3 regions of the Cohnella sp. GCM10012308 genome follow, and region 1 is predicted to be linked to each of the others. Evidence: riboswitches for the same ligand, from Rfam matches in the RefSeq annotation. Region 1 holds a riboswitch; each other region holds the start of a gene.
The links. A riboswitch is a leader RNA that binds a small molecule or an ion and turns the genes downstream of it on or off. The one in region 1 is predicted to bind cyclic di-AMP.
Positions count from the first base shown of each region.

Region 2: it holds a riboswitch for cyclic di-AMP, as region 1 does, so the genes downstream of both, ACFOTD_RS24935 (HAD family hydrolase) here and ACFOTD_RS15025 (TrkH family potassium uptake protein) in region 1, are expected to answer to the same signal.
Region 3: it holds a riboswitch for cyclic di-AMP, as region 1 does, so the genes downstream of both, ACFOTD_RS11770 (APC family permease) here and ACFOTD_RS15025 (TrkH family potassium uptake protein) in region 1, are expected to answer to the same signal.

Region 1 covers NZ_JBHRYU010000011.1:179,857-186,487, reverse strand. The annotation lists gene ACFOTD_RS15040 (hypothetical protein) at 177-845, shown strand; gene ACFOTD_RS15035 (hypothetical protein) at 861-1,472, shown strand; gene ACFOTD_RS15030 (hypothetical protein) at 1,469-3,145, opposite strand; cyclic di-AMP (ydaO/yuaA leader) riboswitch at 3,419-3,566, shown strand; gene ACFOTD_RS15025 (TrkH family potassium uptake protein) at 3,648-4,991, shown strand; gene ACFOTD_RS15020 (TrkH family potassium uptake protein) at 5,028-6,359, shown strand; gene ACFOTD_RS15015 (potassium channel family protein) at 6,378-6,631, shown strand, end outside.
Region 2 covers NZ_JBHRYU010000028.1:76,148-82,778, reverse strand. The annotation lists gene ACFOTD_RS24945 (phosphate ABC transporter substrate-binding protein PstS family protein) at 1-568, opposite strand, end outside; gene ACFOTD_RS24940 (methyl-accepting chemotaxis protein) at 691-1,923, opposite strand; cyclic di-AMP (ydaO/yuaA leader) riboswitch at 2,116-2,267, shown strand; gene ACFOTD_RS24935 (HAD family hydrolase) at 2,414-3,091, shown strand; gene ACFOTD_RS24930 (mannitol-1-phosphate 5-dehydrogenase) at 3,248-4,435, shown strand; gene queF (preQ(1) synthase) at 4,523-5,020, opposite strand; gene queE (7-carboxy-7-deazaguanine synthase QueE) at 5,034-5,738, opposite strand; gene queD (6-carboxytetrahydropterin synthase QueD) at 5,785-6,249, opposite strand; gene queC (7-cyano-7-deazaguanine synthase QueC) at 6,249-6,631, opposite strand, start outside.
Region 3 covers NZ_JBHRYU010000008.1:22,624-29,254, reverse strand. The annotation lists gene ACFOTD_RS11775 (galactose-binding domain-containing protein) at 1-2,798, opposite strand, end outside; gene ACFOTD_RS11770 (APC family permease) at 3,219-5,036, opposite strand; cyclic di-AMP (ydaO/yuaA leader) riboswitch at 5,137-5,293, opposite strand; gene ACFOTD_RS11765 (M4 family metallopeptidase) at 5,558-6,631, opposite strand, start outside.

The sequences.
Region 1 (6,631 bases):
AGAAAGTGAAAAAGCAGGCGCAATGAGAAGAAAGCTTCTCTCGATGCGCCTGCCTTTTTGTTTTGTAAATGTATCGAAAACGCAATAATAATGCTGCACCTTAATCGCATATTAGTCTATACTACCAATAATATGCATTTATCAGACCCGACAATCGATTCCAGAGGAGTACCGTCATGCCTGCCTTTCTCCGTCAGTTTGCGTTATTGATCCTCGCGGGTTGCATCCTCTTCGCAGGATTCGTCGCTTGTATAATCGCTCTAATCTCCGGAATTCACAATCGGGATTATCTCGCGCTCAATGAAAAGACCACCGTACAATTGAAGCCGGGCAAGTACCAGATTTATTACGAGTATACCGAGACAACGAGAGAAATGGGTCCGCTCACCATTACGCAAAACGATAAAGTTGTCGCGCTGCCCGACTTGGTCACGGCGATGGCGGATGACGGCAGGGCGTCGTTGGAGTTAGCGGAAGACAGGTCAAGCACGTACACATTTAACCGGAAAAAGGGAGAGTCGATGTACCGATTTACCGTAAAGGAAAAAGGGACTTACGGCATTACGTTAATCAGCAACGTCCCAGACTTGCGGAAGTATGCGAGATTTACGATTATGGGCGATATGGGCCAGGGCTTCGTCACGCTGTTGAAGAAGCTGGGACTTTCGGTCGCCGCCGCCATTCCATTTCTGATCGCGGGATATATCGCGTACGCGCGGATCGAAAAGCGGAAGCTTGCAGAAACCAGGCTGCGAATACAGCGTTGGCCTGCCGGAGCTTCTTCACATCATGAGCAAGATTACGAAGGGTTAGCCGATCGCCCTGACTCCTATCCAAATCGTTGACTGAGGAGCATTCGCATGCTTGCTTTTTTTCGCCAATTCGCCCCGCTTATCCTCGCCGGCTGCATTCTTTTCGCCGGTCTTTTGACGAGCGCTTACGGCTTCTTGGCCAGTTTTCACAACCGCGATTACGTCGACTTGAACGCCAAAACCGTCATCCAATTAAAGCCGGGCGAATATAAAATTTTTTATGCGTTCATCAACGGTCCGGATAGGCATGGACAGCCTGCTCCCGTGACAAGCAATCCAAGCGACGTAATGTTCGATCAGGTCATTGCCATGGTAGACGACGGAAGGTCTTCCCTGGATTTGACGAAGGATCGGTCGGATGTCTATATCGCAAAACGGTTGAAAGGCGAGTCGATGTTTCGCTTTTCTATTGCGAAAAAAGGGGCGTACGGCATTACGCTGATCAGCAATACGCCGGACCTGCAGGGGCAGGTCCGGTTCGCGGTGATGAGCGACGTGATCCATTTACTGCTGTCGGCGCTCAAAAAATGGGGATTGTTTTTCGCGGCAGCCGCGCCATTATTGCTCGCCGACTTTGTCATGCATATACGGTTGGAGCGGCGTAAGCTCGTCAAGACAAGACCGGCCGTGCATCCCGAGATTACGCCGCAAGTCCTCTAACGCGAGAAGTCCGAGGCCGGACCAGGCCCGCCCCGCCGCCGTTCGTGCAGCCAGGCGATCCCCATCGCGACGGCAGCAGGCAGCAGGACGCTGACGAAGCCTGCGAGATTATCGGATGAGAGCCCGTCGGACAGCATCTGTACGGCCATCAGCGTAGAGTCGAGGACCACGTGGGCGAAAATAACGGTCAGGAGGCCGAATCGCAGCATAAACCAGGCGAAAAGGGCGCCGATAATCATGAGCTCGATAAAGCGGGTCTGCCACGGAAATACGGCATAGCCGACATGGCCGAAAGCCCATACGGCGGTCGCGGGCAGAACGGCGATGGACGTGAGCACTTTGGAGACCGCGGTGCCCGGGCTTGAAGCGTCGTGCGTGCCTGCACGCTTGGATCTGACGAACGCGCCGAGCCATTTGCGCACGAGGCCGATGCCGAAAAAGCGCGTCTGGATCTCCTCCGAGATGCCGGCGCACCAAGCGAGCAAGGGCAGCAGCCAAGGCGCGTACATATTGTAGGCGGATTGGCTCGGATCGGAACCGTAATAGCTGCCGAGCAGCAGGCCAAGCGCCGTCAACACGATCGTTTGCGCCGCAAGCAGGATCACGGCGAGCATATAGCCCTGCTTCATGGCGGTTTTGACCTGGCTGCCGTAGTCCGCGTCCTGCCAGCGCGGCCACAGCGAGCGGCCCATCGAGCGCCACAGGCCGTCGCCGCCGACGGCGGCGAAGTACGTGAGCAGCGCTTGAATGAAAAGAATAACGACGTTCGTGACGAGCAGCGCCGACACGTTGCTCTCCGAAGCGATCGCGTTCATGTCGACGGACGAAGCACGCAATCCGGGGCGCAGATTAAACATGAACCCTGCGTACATGACGAAGAAAGCCGCCGACAGGAACAGCCCGCGTTTGAACGATGTCCATCCCCGGCAGGTCGCGGCATAAATAACGGCAAGCACGAACATGACGATCTGCGGCAGCAGGAAGCCCGTCATCGATAGCTTATCGGCAATCTTGCGCTGCTGCGCAAGCTCGTCCGCGAATGCCTGGGGCAGCGCGTACCGGTAAGTAAGCACCTTGTCTGGCTTTACGAGCAGCTGCACGTGCGCGTCCGACAAGCCGGACTTGCGGCTCTGCAGGATGACCGAGCCGCCTTGCGTCAGGCTGCCGGTAGGCTCCCAGGCCGATGCGTCGTAGTCGGGCTGCGTCTTCAGCCAGGCGATCGCTTCTGCGGTCCGCGCGTCTGCGTCGCTTGCGGCCGCTTTGTCCGCATCGGTCAAGGCATCGCCGACACGCGCCCAGCCGACGACCTCGCCCGATTCCATATGGACGGATACGCGGTCGACGCTGCCGTCGGCCGCATGGATATCGACCGCGTAGACGTCCGTCGGGTAACGCGCATCCCAGTCGCGGTCGTATTCGTCGGTCAGCTTGTGCTTGGTCATATAGGCTGCCATGCGGTCGTCGCCTACATGCGTGATCGTCGCGTCGGACCCTTCGCCAAGATCCATTCCCCAGTGCGCCGAGGCGTAAGCCAGGCCGATCCGCTTTGCCTCGCCGCGGCTGATCGCGGCCGATTCGCCTTTCATAGCCGGCGCGATCGCAGGCAATACTTGCATGAATAGGAAGATAAGAAGGCCGATTCCCGCGGCGACAGCCCATTTGGATGATCTCAAATTATCCACTCCGATTCCGAATTGATCTGAAAAAGCGTATACATCGTCTTTTTATCCGCAATAGCTGGTCCTTCCGCTTATTATCGATAGGAATTGAAGCCAAAACAAGAGAAAGAGTTAGAATCCCCGTAAAAAAGCTGTTACACGGCCTAATAACGTCCGTATATCCTCATACAAGGCGATTTTTCGCATTTCTGCTGTTGTGCGTACCTATCGGACAGACTATAATGCGGTGTAATGTTTTTTATGGAAACCGAACCATCGTGTCTTCATCATACTACCCAGCCGAATTTCCGCAAAGAAAACGGGGGAACCACTTAAGCTTTTCCGGGGTGAATTCCGCGCGCGTCAAGCGCCGGATAGGGCAGCCTGATCTGGCCCGAACCCGTCAGCTAACCTCGTAGGCTGCCAGACAGGATCGCCGTGCGCCAAGGCACTGGAGCTCCAGTGTCTTTTTTTGCGCGCTTTTTCAACCGTTTGCCGACATGAGGTGAATCGTACTTTGCTTAAAAAAATCATCGGCTGGCTATATGCTTCCCCGCCTCGGGTGCTGACGATCGGCTTCGCCGTCATTATCGCGGTCGGCGCGCTGCTGCTCAGGCTCCCGATCTCCACGGTGTCCGGCGAGCCGACGCCTTGGCTAGAAGCTTTTTTCGTCTCCAGCTCCGCGACCTGCGTGACGGGTCTGATGCGGCTCGATACGATCGCCTACTTCTCCGTCTTCGGCCGTTGGGTCATGCTCGTGCTCGTACAGCTCGGCGGCCTCGGCTTCATGACGATGGGGACGCTGTTCGCGTTTTTCGCCGGACGACGCCTCTCGCTCAAGGACCGTCTCGTGCTGCAGGAAGCGATGAACCAGGGCAGTCTCGAAGGCATCGTCCGGCTGGTGAAGCGCGTCCTTATCTATGCGCTTTGCATCGAGGCGGTCGGCGCACTGCTGTTTACCTTCCGGTTCATGCACGAGATGCATTTCCGGCAGGCGCTCTATTACGGCGTATTTCACAGCGTTTCTTTTTTCAATAACGGCGGCTTCGACCTGTTCGGCAACTTCCGCAGCATGGCCGGGTATGTCGGAGATCCTTATATGAACCTGCTCTCGATCGTGCTCGTCGTGCTCGGCGGCGTAGGCTTTGTCGTCCTCTCCGACCTGGTCGAGCTGCCGACGCGCCGCAAGCTGTCCTATCATTCCAAAGTCGTGCTCTGGGTATCGGCGTTCCTCATCGTGCTCGGCACGGTCACGATCCTGATCTTCGAGTATACGAACGAGCTCACGTTCGGGCCTTTATCCTTCGGAGACAAGCTGCTCGCGGCCGCGCTGCAGTCCGTATCCACCCGTTCCGCCGGCGTCAGTACCGTCGACATCGGCTCCCTGCGGGACGCGACGCAGTTTGCGATGGTGCTGCTCATGTTCGTCGGCGCCTCGCCCGGCTCCACCGGCGGCGGCATCAAGACGACGGCGTTCGCGGTGCTCGCGGCCGCCGTCTGGGCGATGCTTCGCGGCCGTACCGACGTCGTGCTGCTCGGACTGCGCATCGAGCGGGCCAAGGTCAACCGCGCCATCACGGTCACGATGCTGTCGCTGGCCATCGTCATCACGTCCGTCATGATCCTCTCGATTACCGAGAAGCAGGCGTTCCTGCTCATTCTTTTCGAGGTCATGTCCGCCTATGCGACGGTCGGATTGTCCGCCGGGATCACCGGGGACTTGACTGCCTTCGGCCAGATACTCATTATCGTCCTCATGTTCATCGGGCGTCTCGGTCCGCTGACGATGACGTACGCGCTGGGCACCAAGTCCGGACGCACGCTGTACCGCGAGGCAGAGGGCCGCATCATTATCGGGTAAAACCATGGTAAGGAGGGGAGACGCTTGCACAAAAAAATGTACGCTTGGCTGGTCGCCTCTCCTCCGCGGACGCTGGCGCTCGGCTTTGCCTTCATCATCGGCCTGGGCTCCTTCCTGCTGCAGCTGCCCGCCGCTTCGAGCGTCGGCGCGCAGACACGCTATATAGACGCGCTATTCACGGCGACTTCCGCGACCTGCGTCACCGGCCTGGTCGTCGTCGACACCCACGACCACTACTCGATGTTCGGTCAGATCGTCATCCTGGCCATGATCCAGATCGGCGGTCTCGGCTTCATGTCCATGGCGACGTTGTTCGCGATTTTCCTGAAGCGGCGCATCTCGCTCAAGGAACGGCTGATTCTCCAGGAAGCGCTCAATCAAAGCAGCATCGAGGGCATCGTACGGCTCGTCCGCCGCGTCGTGCTGTACGCGCTGTCGATCGAAGCCGTGGGCGCCCTGCTGTTCATGGCCTGCTTTCTTAGAGATATGAGTCCGGGGAAGGCGTTATACTACGGGATCTTCCACGCGGTATCCTTTTTCAACAATGCGGGGTTCGACCTGATGGGTGGCTTCCGCAGCCTCACTGTTTATGCGGGCGATCCCTGGGTCAACCTGATCGCGATGGCGCTGATCGTGACGGGGGGGCTCGGCTTCGTGGTGCTCTCGGACTTGACGGACCTCCGGGGCGGTCGCAGGCTGTCCCTGCATTCCAAGGTGGTCCTGAGCATGTCGGGATCGCTGATTCTGTTCGGAGCGATCGTCATATTCGCTTTCGAATACTCGAATCCCGGCACGATGGGACCGTTAAAAACGGGTACTAAAATTTTATCTGCGTTTACGCAGTCGGTCAGTCCCCGTACCGCCGGGATCAATACGCTCAATTTGACTGATTTGCGGCAGGCGACGCAATTTTTCATCATTATCCTGATGTTCATCGGCGCGTCTCCGGGCTCGACGGGCGGCGGCATCAAGACGACGACGTTCGCGGCGCTTCTTGGCGCGGTATGGGCCATTATACGCGGGCGGGAGGACGTCGTCATGTTCCGGTACAGGCTTGCGCAGGAACGCGTCTACAAGGCGTTGACGCTGACCTTGCTCGCGCTGGCGCTGGTGCTGGGCGCGACGATGATCCTGTCGACGACGGAGGACCATCATTTTCTCATGATCCTGTTCGAGGTCGTGTCCGCCTTCGGGACGGTCGGGCTGACGATGGGACTCACGACGGATTTGAGCTTGTTCGGCAAGATCGTCATCATGCTGATGATGTTCGCGGGGAGGCTCGGGCCGCTCACGATCGGCTACGCGCTCGTGCCGAAGCGGGATAAGGTGCTTTACAGGGAAGCGGAAGGCAAGATCATCATCGGATAACGAAAGAGACGTGCCACCATGAAAATGAACCAATTCGTAATCATCGGCCTCGGACGGTTCGGGGCAAGCATCGGCAAGGAACTGATCGAGCTGGGGTACGAGGTGCTCGGCGTCGACCGGGACGAGGAAAAGGTGCAGGAGATGAGCGGTATCCTGACGCATGCGGTCATCGCGGACGCGACGGACGAGGACACGCTGCGTTCGATCGGGGCCCGCAACTTCGACTGCGGCGTCGTCGCGATCGGGGACGACGTGCAGGCGAGCATTCTGGC
Region 2 (6,631 bases), on a different contig from region 1:
CGCCGAGCGCGAAGTTTTCGAAAGTTGCGCGGGTACCGGAGCTTGCAGGGCGGTTGACGAGGACGATCTTTTCATCCTTGCCGCCAACGTCCTTCCAGTTCGTTACTTTGTTGGTGAAGATGTCAACCAGTTGCGCCTTCGTCAGGTTGTCCACGCCGACATCTTTGTTGGCGACGGCTGCGATCGATACGACTGCGACTTGGTGATCGACGAGTTCCTTAGCCTTGTCCGCGTCGGCGTCCTTCAGCTTCTCTTCTGCGAATACGTCCGAGTTGCCGATTTGTACGGTTCCTTCGGATACTTGGGACAGGCCGGCGCCGCTGCCGCCTCCGTTGACGGTGATCGTGACGTCCTTGTTCAGGTCCATGAACTTCTTAGAAGCTTGATCGACAAGCGGCTGAAGCGCGGTCGAGCCCGCTGCGCTGAACGCGCCGCTGATGGCTGCGCTGGCAGGCGCGCTGGAGGATGCGCCGTTGTTGCTTGCGTTATTGGAATTGTCGTTTTTGCCGCAGGCAGCGAGCGAGATGCCAAGCGCGAGCGTCGTCAGTACGAGCAGAGATTTTTTCAAGAGATAGAGCCCCTTTCAAATTGTGTTTATATTGTTTGCTCTCAAGCACATCTCTGATTCTAGCGACCAATCGTCAATGTTGTATTCGGGTATTGTTAACGCAATGTAAAAAATGTCGAACGTTAATATTTTTCTTCCGGAGATTCGTTCATCTGCGCTGCGAGCTTGGCGACTTGCGCAGCAATCTGCTCCGACATGACCGACGCTTCGCGCGATGCGGCCGCGAGATGCTCCGTGCCTTTTGCGTTTTCGGAGCTGCGCGTCCACAGCCGGTTAAACGTGTCCTCCGTTTTGTGAACTTGCAGCATTCCGCGATCGGCTCCTTCCTTGCCTTCGCGTACATGCGCGGCGGCGGCGGCGGCGGAAGCCGCCATCCCGCTCAGTTGCTCGTGGATCTGGCTGGCCTGGGACTTGGTCTGGTCGGCGAGCTGGCGTACTTCCTGCGCGACGACGGAAAATCCGAGACCGTGCGAGCCTGCCCTGGCCGCTTCGATCTGCGCGTTGATCGCGAGCAGGTTGCACTGATCCGCCAGCTGCGCGATGATTTTGGCGATGCCGACGGTGTCCGATACTCTGGCGAGCAGCTCGTCCACCGAGCTGGCCTGGCGGTCCGCCGTCTCCGTCCACAGGCGGAACAGTCCCAGCATCTGAGTCAAATCCTGCTGTCCGTGCTCGGCCAGCTCCGCAATCTCTAAGCTGCCGGTGCGGGATACCGACGCTTCGCCGGCAAGACGGTCGACCGATCCCCGAATGTCGCGCAGCATCCGTTCGGCTCCGCGTACGGTCGACATCTGGCGTCCGGCAAGCTCGCGCCGCAGCAGCCTCGAGAGCTGCAGCATGTCGCTTACCGTTAGGACGCCTGTAAAGGCACCTCCGCTCGTCATCATCACCGCATCGTAAATCCGCTCCTCGTCCCGCGACATGGCGCGGTCGATCAGCTCCTGCGGCGACAGGTCGGTCTCGGCGATCATCGCCTTGCTATCCATCAGCTTGGTTACGGGCTTGTCCGCGAACAGCGGCATGCCGTACAGCGAGCCGATCAATTTAAAGAAGCGATGACGCATGACGATGCCTGCCGGTTCGCCCGTCGTCTTCACGACAGCGACGCACTCGAGCTCATGGCGCCTGCGGAATAGCTCGGCCATCTCGCCGCAAGTCTGCTCCGGCGACACCTGCGGGCAGGAACGAATCCACTCCGCAAGCACGACGGACGGGTAATGCTTGGCGAATTCGACCGGCTCGACTTTTTGAACCGGCACGATTTCGGAAAGCTGCGTGCTTCGTTCTTCCGTTTTTAAGCGGGGCGCCTCTTCGGCAGCCCGGGATTTCGTCTTTTCTAATAGAAGCAAACTCATGCTCCCAGCCCCTTATCCGCTGATCTTGACCCGCTCAGTTTATCAGCGGCTTGTCAACACGGCGTTAGAAGAACAATGGAGAAATGTAAATTATCCCTTTTTTAATGAACTTCGTGATGACAGCGAATTCATTTTGAATGATACCGCATACATCGATTAACCAAACTTGACAGCCTTTGGATGGACCTTTAACATGGATGTAAGCTTAGTTTCCGGCACGGCCGGAGAGCGGGGGAACCACGTTTTGGGGCGAATCGAGACAGGATCGCAGGAGATCCGGTCAGTAGGGTACCATCTTACCCGAGTCCGTCAGCTAACCTCGTCAGCGTTTGAAGATGGGTCCATTAGATTTTCTAAATTTCATTTAGAATCCGCGGCCCTTCAGGTTTGAAGGGTCTTTTTATTTTCTGCCAGCGGCCCATCGCCGGCGTCCCCCCTCTCGCCGTTGTTCGGAAGAGCAGAATAACTTCATGGAGGGATTTGAAAACCTATGACTATCGCATCGCGAACAAAGGCTGTTATTTTCGATTTTGACGGTACGATCCTCGACACCGAGACTGCATGGTACGAAGCTTTTAAGTCCGCATACCGGGAGTACGAGGTGGACTTGTCCCTGGACATGTACGCCGGCTGCATCGGCACGAGCCTTCACAAGTTTAACCCCTATGAATATCTGATCACCGATCTCAAGCTGCCGATCGACCCGGATTTATTCCGCGAGTCGGTGCACGAGCTGCACGGCAAGCTGATGGAACGCGAAGAAATGCGACCCGGCGTTCTTCATTTCCTCAATAGCGCGAAGGCGGCCGGACTCAAGATCGGTCTTGCCTCGAGCTCTCGCAGGGAATGGGTCGAGACCCATCTCAAGAAGCTGGGCATCTACGACTACTTCGATTGCATCCGCACGGCCGACGACGTCAGCGAAGTGAAGCCGAGCCCCGAGCTTTATTCGCAAGCTCTGCGTGCGCTCGGCGTGTCCGCCCTCGAGGCGATCGCGATCGAAGACTCGCCTAACGGCGCCAAAGCCGCCGAAGCCGCGGGCATTCGCTGCATCGTAACGCCTAATCCGTTGACCGAGCGTCTTGAATTCGGCGGCTGCCTGCGCCGGGTCGAATCGCTGTTGGAGCTGGATTTTCATCGAATCGTCAACGAGGCGGTTGCCGGCTGACCCCTTATATTTTCGCAATATTCTTACTATTTAATTCAAAAAATGATAAAGGGGAGAGGTCATTTGAGTGTTCGCTATGAAATTGTCGCTGCAAGGCATACTGAAAGGACATCCGCAAGAGCCTATCCGCGTCCGCGCAATCAAAAGCCGTTGGCCGTGCACTTCGGTGCCGGCAACATCGGCCGGGGATTCATCGGCATGCAGCTGTCAAAGTCGGGCTACGAGGTGTGCTTCGTCGCCCGCAACGAGACGCAGATTGCCCGCCTGAAGCAGCAACAGCAATATACAGTGACTTATGCGGACGAATCCGAACAGACCGAAGTGGTTCGCAACGTTACCGCCGTTCACATCAAGAATGGCGAGGAAGTCAAGCGCCGTATTCTCAACGCGGATATTTTAACCACCGCCGTAGGCGCCGCTTCGCTGCCGGCGATCGCCGCGACGATCGCCGCAGGCTTGGAGCTAAGATTGGCGACGCACAGCCATCCGCTGTATATTATCGCATGCGAAAATGCGGTCAGAGGAAGTACGCAGCTTAAAAAGCACATTTACGAAAAATTGTCCGCGGAAGGCCGCGCCCGCGCAGACCGCAGCGTTATCTTCCCCGATTCCATGATCGACCGCATCGTTCCCGCGCAGCCGAGCGACGATCCGCTCGCAATCAAGGTCGAGCCCTTTTACGAATGGATCATCGACCGCCATCCGCTGCGGCCTGACTTTCGCCGCATCCGCGGCGCCATTTTTGCCGACAAGCTCGAACCTTATATGGCGCGCAAGCTGTATACCGTCAACACGGGGCATTGTGTGGCCGCTTATCTGGGGCATCGGTCAGGTTGCCGTACGCTCCAAGAGGTGCTGAGGAGCGCGCCGCTGCGTCTCCTGGTCCGGCAGACGCTGGAGGAGACCGGGGAACTGCTCGTCCGTAAATACGGTCTGGACCGCGACGAGCATCGCCTTTATATCGACAAAACGCTGGAGCGCTTCGCCAATCCCGCGATTGTAGACGACGTCACGCGGGTAGCGCGTTCGCCGCTGCGCAAGCTGTCGCGCGGCGAGCGAATCGTTCGTCCGCTGCTGGAGGCGCATGAGCTCGGACTGGCCGTGCCGCATTTGACAGCCGCCGCGGCTGCTGGGATTTTGTACCGGTACGCCGGCGATCCGGAGTCCGTTCAGCTGCAGGACGCGCTGCGTGAGAACGGATTGTCCGCATTTATCGCGCAGCACATGGGCATTCCGGCCCGGCACGCGCTTCATGCCGAGCTTATCGCCGCCGTAGGCGAGCTGCGCACGCAAAGCGCAAGTCGCTTAAATAGCGCAAGTGACGCAAGTAGCGCCCATAGCTAAGACGTTAAAAGGAGCTGCACTGGCAGTCCGCGCGAGGCGGACAGTCAGGCAGCTCCTTGCGTATGATACGGCGGCTTTCCGTTCAACCTATCGGTTGTCCACCTTTTCCGGGTACAGATCGTGGTTCAGCAGCCGATGCTCGGCCATCGCCTCGTATTTGGTGCCAGGCTGTCCCCAGTTGCAATAAGGATCGATGGAGATGCCGCCTCTTGGCGTAAACTTCCCCCATACTTCGATATACCGGGGCGCCATCAGTTCGATGAGATCGTTCATAATGATGTTCATGCAGTCCTCGTGAAAATCGCCATGGTTGCGGAAGCTGAACAAGTATAGCTTAAGCGACTTGCTCTCCACCATCTTCACGTTCGGAATGTACGAGATATAGATCGTCGCAAAATCCGGCTGCCCTGTCATCGGGCACAGACTGGTGAATTCAGGACAGTTGAACTTGACGAAGTAATCCCGGCCCGGATGCTTGTTGTCGAACGATTCCAGCACCTCGGGCGCGTACGTGCTTGCGTATGAAGTGCCCTGGTTGCCGAGGAGCGATACGCCCGCCAGCTCTTCTTTGCTTCTTCCCGCCATGATCGCGGCCTCCTTATACGCCTTTCTTGTTCCCCCAGATCCAGGTGTGCAGCTGGGGCAGTACGTGTACGTCTCGCAGATCCGGATCGGCGACGACTCGATCGACCAGCCATTCATAACGCGCCAGCAAATAGGGCAGCAGCTGCTTGCGATCCTGCTCGTCGAGGCTACCGTTGCCTGCCTGCAAATAAAACGGAATGCCGGGAAAGCGCCGATGCACGTCAGCTGCGTAGGCCAGGTCATCCTCGTCAAAGACGACAACCTTTAGGCTGAAATTGCGGCCGCCCTGCGCAAGACGGGCGACGATTCGCTCTAGCGCAGCCCAATCGGTCGTCATGCCGGAGCTCGGCGGCTTGGGCGATATCGTCAACTCGTCGATCTCCATGAACCAATCCTGCCATTTGCTGCCTTGCGTCTCCAGGGCGACGACCGCTCCCGCCGCGCGGAGCGCGCCGAGCAGCGCCCCGAGCTGCGGCAGCAACGCGGGATTGCCGCCCGACAGCGTCACGTGATCCGGTGCGGATCCGTCGAGCGCGGTCAGCTCTCGTACAACATCGTCCGGGCTCATCAAGCGGATGTCGTCTTTGCCGGTGCCGTCCCATGTGAAGGCCGAATCGCACCAGCTGCACCGGTAGTCGCAGCCGGCCGTGCGGACGAATCTCGTCTTCCTGCCGATGACCATGCCTTCGCCCTGAACCGTCGGACCGAATATTTCCATCACCGGAATGCGAGCCGCGCGGCTCTCCTGCGGACTCGGCGCCTGCTTAAGCACGCGCGTCACCCGCCGGTCTCTTGAATACTTTAGGCCATGGCCGATAGACGCAGTAGCTGGTCGGCGTCTCCCTTAAGAACACCTGCAGGCAAACGGCATGATTCGGCCGCCCGTCCAGATGGCTCTGCACGAGCTCGCAGATCGTCTTTGCCACGACCTCCGTCGTCGGAAAACGATTCGGATCCTCAGCATTGAAGCTATCCGTATCGTCATTCAGCAAAGTATGGTCGAAGCGTGCATGAATGAGCGTCTTGATATCCGAAAAGTTTACGAGAAATCCCGCTTCATCCAGCGTGTCTCCGGCGACGGTGACATTGACGAAGTAGGTGTGACCGTGTATTTGACTGCATTTGCCTGCTGTCTCGGCTGGTATGAAGTGCGCAGCGGCAAATTGAAAATCCTTGTTAAGCTCATAGCGATACGGATGCGGGACGACCGGATAGATCTGCTGCAGCATCAGCGTACGCCCTCCTTTGCGGCTTCGCCAAGATAGATTGCCAGTCCGTTTGCGCGAAGCTTGCAGGCAGGGCACTCCCCGCATCCTGCGGCCGGAATGCCGTTGTAGCAGGTCAGCGTGCGATCTCTGACGAATTCAAACGCGCCGAGCCGGTCGGCCAACGCCCAGGTCTGCGCTTTGCTGAGCCACATGAGCGGCGTATCGATGACAAACGGATAGTCCATCGCCAGATTCAGCGTCACGTTCAGAGATTTGACGAACACGTCGCGGCAGTCGGGATACCCGCTGAAATCCGTTTCGCAGACGCCGGTCACGATATGCTTGGCACCGACTTGCTTGGCCAGCACGGCCGCGAAACTGAGGAAAAGCAAATTGCGACCGT
Region 3 (6,631 bases), on a different contig from region 1:
CCCGTATTGTCCATACGCACCTTGTCGAGCGCGTTTTGCACGTCCTGGTGCGTGAAGCCCGTCGGCACGACATACTTGGCAGGATCGGGATTCGCGATCGCCGACACCTGCTCGAGGCTGACGAAGTCGATGGCGTAGTTCGTCGTGTTGGCCGCGTCCTTCTGCAGCCGGATCGTGCTGCCCGCCGGGATCGTCGTATCGAACATGAGGTTCGCTTCGTCATAGATATGGCGCGGCGAGCCGGAGCCCGGGCTGTTGCCCGGCGCGGTCTCGGAGCCGTAAAGCCAGGCATACCTGGACGTCAGGTCGATCGCCTTGGCGAAAGTGCCGTTGACGTAGACGTTCAGCGTCGCGTTGATGCCGTCGCCGCCCGGCGCGTCCGGGATGGAGAAGCGGGCGACCAGCGTGTTGGTGCTCGCCTTGGTCGTGAACTGCACGTAGCTGCCGGTTGCGTTAAGCGTGACCGCCTTGCGGCCGGAAGCCTCGCCGGCAAGGTCGCCGATGTTGCGGTTCGGTCCGACGACCGCTGCGCCGCCGCCTATCGTGCCGTCCTCGGCCTCGTACATGTCAAACGGCATGTTCGCGCCGCGACCGACGAACAACGGCTGCGTGGAGACGTTGTTCGCTTGCTTGACGGGCAATTCGTTGCCGTCGGCTGCGATCTGGACCTTGACGTTGTACTTGCCGTTCGCCGCGGTCCAGTTGCCAAGGGCGATCGACGTGCTGGACGCGCCTGCGGCGAGCGCACCGGTGTAGCTGGCCGTCAGCGTCTTTACGACCGCGTTGGTCGTGGCGTCCGTCAGAGTCAGCGTGACGGCGTGCGCGCCGGCGGCCGAGGCGATCGTGCCCTGATTTTTCAGGATGACGGAGAAGTTCGTCGTATTGCCCGCAGCCGGATTGCTCGGGCTCCAGCTGACCGACGTGGCAACCAGGTCCGAGCTCTGAACCGGGCTCACCGTCAGGTTGGAAGCGCCGGTGTAGCTGTTGTTGTTCTCGTTTTGCTCGATGACGGCGTTGTCTTCGTCGACCTTGGCGGAGACGGCGTAGCTGCCTGCGTCCTTGGCGCCGATGTTGACGCTCACGTTGGCTTGAGCGCCTGCAGCGAGCGCGCCGACGTTCGCCGTCCCTACCTTGGTCGCGCCGAGGTAGAAGTTGACTGTCGTCGCAGCGGAAGCCAGCGTGCCGGCGTTTTTGACGGTTGCCGTCAGGCTTACGCTATCCGTCTCTACCGGCGCGGCCGGCGTCCAGGTTAGCCCCGTCACGGTCAGATCCGGATTCGGCGCAGGTACGCCGATGACCTGGAACTCGGCCACCTGTCCGCCCGTCGCGCCCGTGTTGGCCGTGAACTTTAGCTGCACGTCGCTGGCGGTAGCGCTCACGGGGATCGTCACCGTGTTGCCGGTTGCCGGGTTAAACGTATACTGCGCGGACGAAACCAGGTTGTTGAATGCCGTCGCATTCTGATCGCGACCCAGCACCTGAATCGTCTGCGTACGCGTCGCCCAGGCGCTGTCCGGACTCAGCTTCAGCACGATCTGGGAGATGCTGGCGTTGGCGCCGAGCGAGACGGTCAGCGTGGCGGGATAGCTGTTCGCATTGCTTTCCCAGTAGGTCGCCGTGCTGCCGTCGTTGGCATTGGTTGCTGCGTAAGTCCAGTTGACCGAGGAGGCGGCGATCGTCTTGCCCTGCGCCAGGTTGGCGCCGGTCGGCGGAGGCGTAGCGGTCGGCGTGGCCGTTGGCGTTGCGGTTGGCGTGGCCGTTGGCGTCGCTGTAGGCGTTGCCGTTGGCGTTGCTGTAGGCGTTGCCGTTGGCGTCGCCGTCGGGGTTGCGGTCGGCGTTGCGGTGGGCGTCGGCGTCGCGGACACCGCCGTCAGCGAGATCTGGTCCAGGTTGACGTTGGCGGAATCGGTCGCATCGTACTTATAGGCGATCGTGTTGCTGCCCGCGTTTAACGCAAACGTCTCGGATTGCGATCCCCACGTGTCCCAGTTGGCAAGATTGGCGAGCGTCGTCTGTTTGATCTTGGCGCCGTTTACGTAGACGCTCAGCGTTCTGGCCGCGCCGTTCGCGTTGCCGTACTTGAGCGCGACCGCGTAGTTGCCGGCGGCTGCGGCATTGACGGTGAACTGCGTCTGTGCGCCCTGCGTCCAATAGCCGTCCACGAATCCCGTCCCCGTATAGCCGGGGTGGTCCGTGTTCACTTTGGCTCCGCCGGACAGCGCGGCCGCTTCGGCTTCATACACATTGTTGGCTGGCGGCGCGACGGTTCCGTACACCTCGAACTCGGATAACTGACCGGCCGGCCAGGCGCTGTTGGCCGTGAGGTTGACCTTGACGTAGCGCGCGCTGGCGGCGGTGAAGCTGATCGTCACCGCATTGCCGGTGGCCGGGTTAAACGAATACGAAGCGGACGACGCGAGCGTGCTGTACGTGGAGTCGTTCAGACTGCCCTGCACGGACAAAGTTTGCGAGCGCGTTCCCCATCCGGACGGCAGCTTCAGCACGACCTGATTAACCGAGGAGGCTGCTCCCAGGTCAACCCGGATCCATTGCGGAAACGCATTGTTCGCGCTCTCCCAGTAGGTGCCGGCGTTGCCGTCCACGGCATTGCCCGCTTGGTACACATCCGCGTATGAGCTCGCGGTCACAGGTTTGTTCGCCGCCAGATTCGGGCCGTCCGCATAGGCCTTGGACGCCTGAAGCCCGGCCAGGTTGGCGAGCAGTCCGGCCATCAGCGCGAGAGCCAGCAAAGAAGCCGTCCACGGCTTCCGTTTCCCCGTATGCAGTTGCATAAACATCATCTGCCTCCTTTTAAATGGATAACTCGAATTTTCGGTCCCTTCCGACTTGAGCGGCTGATCAGCGGCGCCCGACAAAAGCTCACCGTGCTGCGAACCTCCTCCTCCCGAATATGGATGATGCTTCCTTTAAATTATAAGCGCTTACACACAAGTCCGACGATGTACATTCCTATGGGATATGTGTGCGGAACTACGATTCATGGGCGCGGAGGGTCGGAGAAACGCATGCCGGCGTTGGGCGAGGCGACGAGACTTGTGCGTTAACGATGCGGCACATTCTTATTAGCCGAAAACCGGCTTGCACTTACGGAATAACGATGCGGCACATCGTTATCTTGCTGGATTTGTCATGGCCGGGAACGCAAAAAGCCTCGCCCGCAAAACTGCGGACGAGACGGATCGATTGCCCGAAGAACGTTATCGACGCAAATGGTAAGGCACGGTCGCGATGATGACGTCCTTCTGATTGTAAAGGTAAGCGCGAAGCAGCAGACTCGACTGATTGTGCAAAATGTGCTGCCACCAGTGCTTGGCGATGAACTGCGGGATGAGGACGGTGATATGATCGGTCTCGGCGGTTTTCCACTCGATCGTATCGATGAACTTCATGATCGGGCGAATAATGCTGCGATAGCTTGATCTAAGCGTGATAAGCCGGACGCCGGGATCCCAGTCGGCCCATCTTTTTTCCATGCGCTCGATCTCCTCGTCGTCGAAGCCGACATAGACGGCGACTACGTTGTCGGTCAGCGACTTGGCGTAACTGAGCGAATTCATGACGACGCGGGTGACCCCCGCGACAGGTACGACGATCGTGCTGCCCTTGATGCACGGCTTCTCCTTGGCCGGGTCGATGCGCAGCTCGTCGGCGGTATTCCGGTAGTGGCGCGCGATGGCGAAGAACGTCCACATGACGACCGGCAGGAACACGAACACCATCCACACATGCGTGAACTTGGTGAAAATGAAGATGAGCGTAATGCTCAGCGTCGTCAGCATGCCGATCGTATTGACGATCAGACGCGTCACCCAGCCTTGCGGGCGGAGCCGGATCCAGCGCACCATCATGCCGAGCTGCGACAGCGTGAACGGGATGAAGACGCCGACCGCGTACAGCGGGATCAGGTTCTCGGTGTTGCCGTGGAAAATAATGACCAGCAGCGCAGAGAAGACGCCGAGAAAAATGATGCCGTTGGAGTAACCGAGCCGATCGCCGCGAACCATGAAGGCGTGCGGCATGTATTTGTCCTTGGCCAGCATGAACGCCAGCAGCGGGAACGCGGAATACGCCGTATTCGCAGCCAGCACGAGAATCAGCGCGGTTAGCGCCTGGATCACGTAGTAGACCGTGCCCCGCCCGAAGGTCGATTCGGCGATTTGCGAGACGACCGTCTGCTTCTCGTCCGGCGCCACGCCGTACCAATAAGCGAGCAGGCTGATGCCGATAAACATCGCGCCCAGAATCGTGCCCATCATGATCAGCGTGGCGGCGGCGTTGCGCTCGGCCGGCTTTTTGAAGTTGGGAATGGCGTTGGACACCGCTTCGACGCCCGTGAGCGCGGAGCAGCCCGAGCTGAATGCCTTGAGGAGCAGGAAGAGGCTGACGTTAGACACGGCGGCGCCGAACTCCGGCACGTGAGCGGGCGCGCCTCCCGTTGCGTACTTGACGATGCCGACAGCGATGAGCACGAAGATCGCTACGACGAATAAGTAGATCGGCGTCGCGAGCACGGAGGCGGACTCGGTCAAGCCGCGGAGGTTCATGACGGTCAGAATGAGGATGATGACGAGCGCGATCAGGACGCGGTGTTCGTGCAGCGAAGGAAAAGCCGACGTGATCGCGTCCGTCCCGGCGGACGAGCTGACCGCGACGGTCAATATATAGTCGACCAGCAGCGAGCCGCCGGCCAGAAGTCCCGTCGAGACGCCGAGATTGTCCTTGGCCACGATGTAGGCGCCGCCGCCGGCCGGATAGGCATAGATGGTCTGGCGATAAGACAGGATGAGAATAAATAAAAGGCCGAGCACCGCCAGCGAGATCGGCACCGAATACCAGACGGCCGCGAAGCCTGCCGCCATGAGGACGATCAGAATCTGCTCCGTGCCGTACGCCACGGAAGACAGCGCATCGGACGACAAGACGGCTAGCGCCTTGAATTTGCCAAGCTTGGCGCCCTCGATCTCCGCGCTTTTCATCGGCCGGCCGATCAGAAGCCGTTTAACTTTGCTGACCATGGGGTTATCTCCTTTGTTGTGCCGGCACCGCTGACGGGCATCAAAAAAAAGCCGCAGGAAAGGATCTCCCGCAGCTTATTCTTAAGCGAATAGCGGCGCAGGCTCCTCTTCCGGACGCTTGCGAGGTTAGCTGTCGGATTCGGACTCGGCAAGCAGCCCTACGCCTGGCATAGCCAAGCGATTCACCCCTGGACGCATGTGCGGCGCCCGGTTGGTTCCCCCGTTCCCGCATCTGCGGGATTCAGCGATTAGGATGTTGAATCACGAAATGAATCATACGTTACGTTCCATCTCCATGTAAACTGCCGCCGAAGGGGATGAAACAGCACGGCGGGCGGTTAGCATGCTAAGAGAACGGTTACATTCATGCGGCTCTTGCATTATCGCGGCCGCGCACATTCGCGCGCGATTTATTGAGGTTTCTGCCGTCTCCGGATGCCCGAGCATTTTAAAAGCGAATCAAAAAAATAACCCCGCCTCCCGTTAAAAGCGAGGACGAGGCTTATTTCTATGCATCCATTTTAAATGAGCTGCAGCTTCTCCAGCATGCGCATGAGCGATACGGTGGCTTCGGCCCTGGTGACCGGCGCGGCAGGCGCGAATGAGCCGTCCGCCCTGCTCAGCATGATGCCGGCAGCGAGCAGTGCCTGCGCGTCGGCGGCGGCCCAGGCAGGAATCTTCGCCGCATCGACAGAAGCGCCGGAGCCTGCCTGCCCCGCCATTTTCGGCAATCCGCCCGCATAAGCGATCGCTCTGCCCAGCATGACCGCCATCTCCTGGCGTTTGATGACGCCGCCCGGACCGAAGCTCCCGTTGCCGTAGCCCGAGATCAGCCCTGCGCTCACTGCCGTCGTCACCGGCGCGCCGTACCAGGCGCCGGCCTTGACATCGGCGAACGAGGACGCTGCGGGCAGCGTCTGCAGACCGAGCGCTCTCGCGAGCAGGGCGGCGAACTCGGCTCTCGTCACCGTCCGGTCCGGCTGGAACTGTCCCGATCCGGCGCCGAGCACGAGCTTCCTGGACGCCATTTTCTCGATCGCGGCACGATCCGGGTGGGCCGCGATGTCCGCGAACGACTTGGCTGCCTGCGCCAGCACGTACATGCTGTTGTGCGGTGTCCGGATCGCTGCAGTCAACCGGCCCTCGGAAACGGTGATCGCCGCAGGGACGAATACGAGTTGACCGGTTACGGTGTCCAAGGTCAGCGCAGTTACTTCCCCTGCCGTCTTGGGAGCTTCGATGCTTACCCGTTTGGTGACATAAATGCCGTTAAAGTTTTTCAGCTCTTTTTTCTTTTCGCCGGAAGCCAGCTCGATCGTGAAGTCGAGGAAGCCGGACAAGGCTGCATAGCCGTCCGTTCGCAGCAGTTGCTGCGACTTCGCCTGCTCCGATTGCGCTGACTTGACGACGCCGAACTCGAGCTGCAGGTCGTCGGGGACTGACGCCGTCCCCCACGCTTGCGCCAGGAGCGAGCCGCCAAGCAGCTTGACGGGAATCTCGTACGAGACTTTGTCAGTCTGTACGACGAGCGTCAAGCCCGAGGATTGGACCGACGCGGCCGCGAGCGCCGCGGACGGCAGCCGCACCTTGACGCC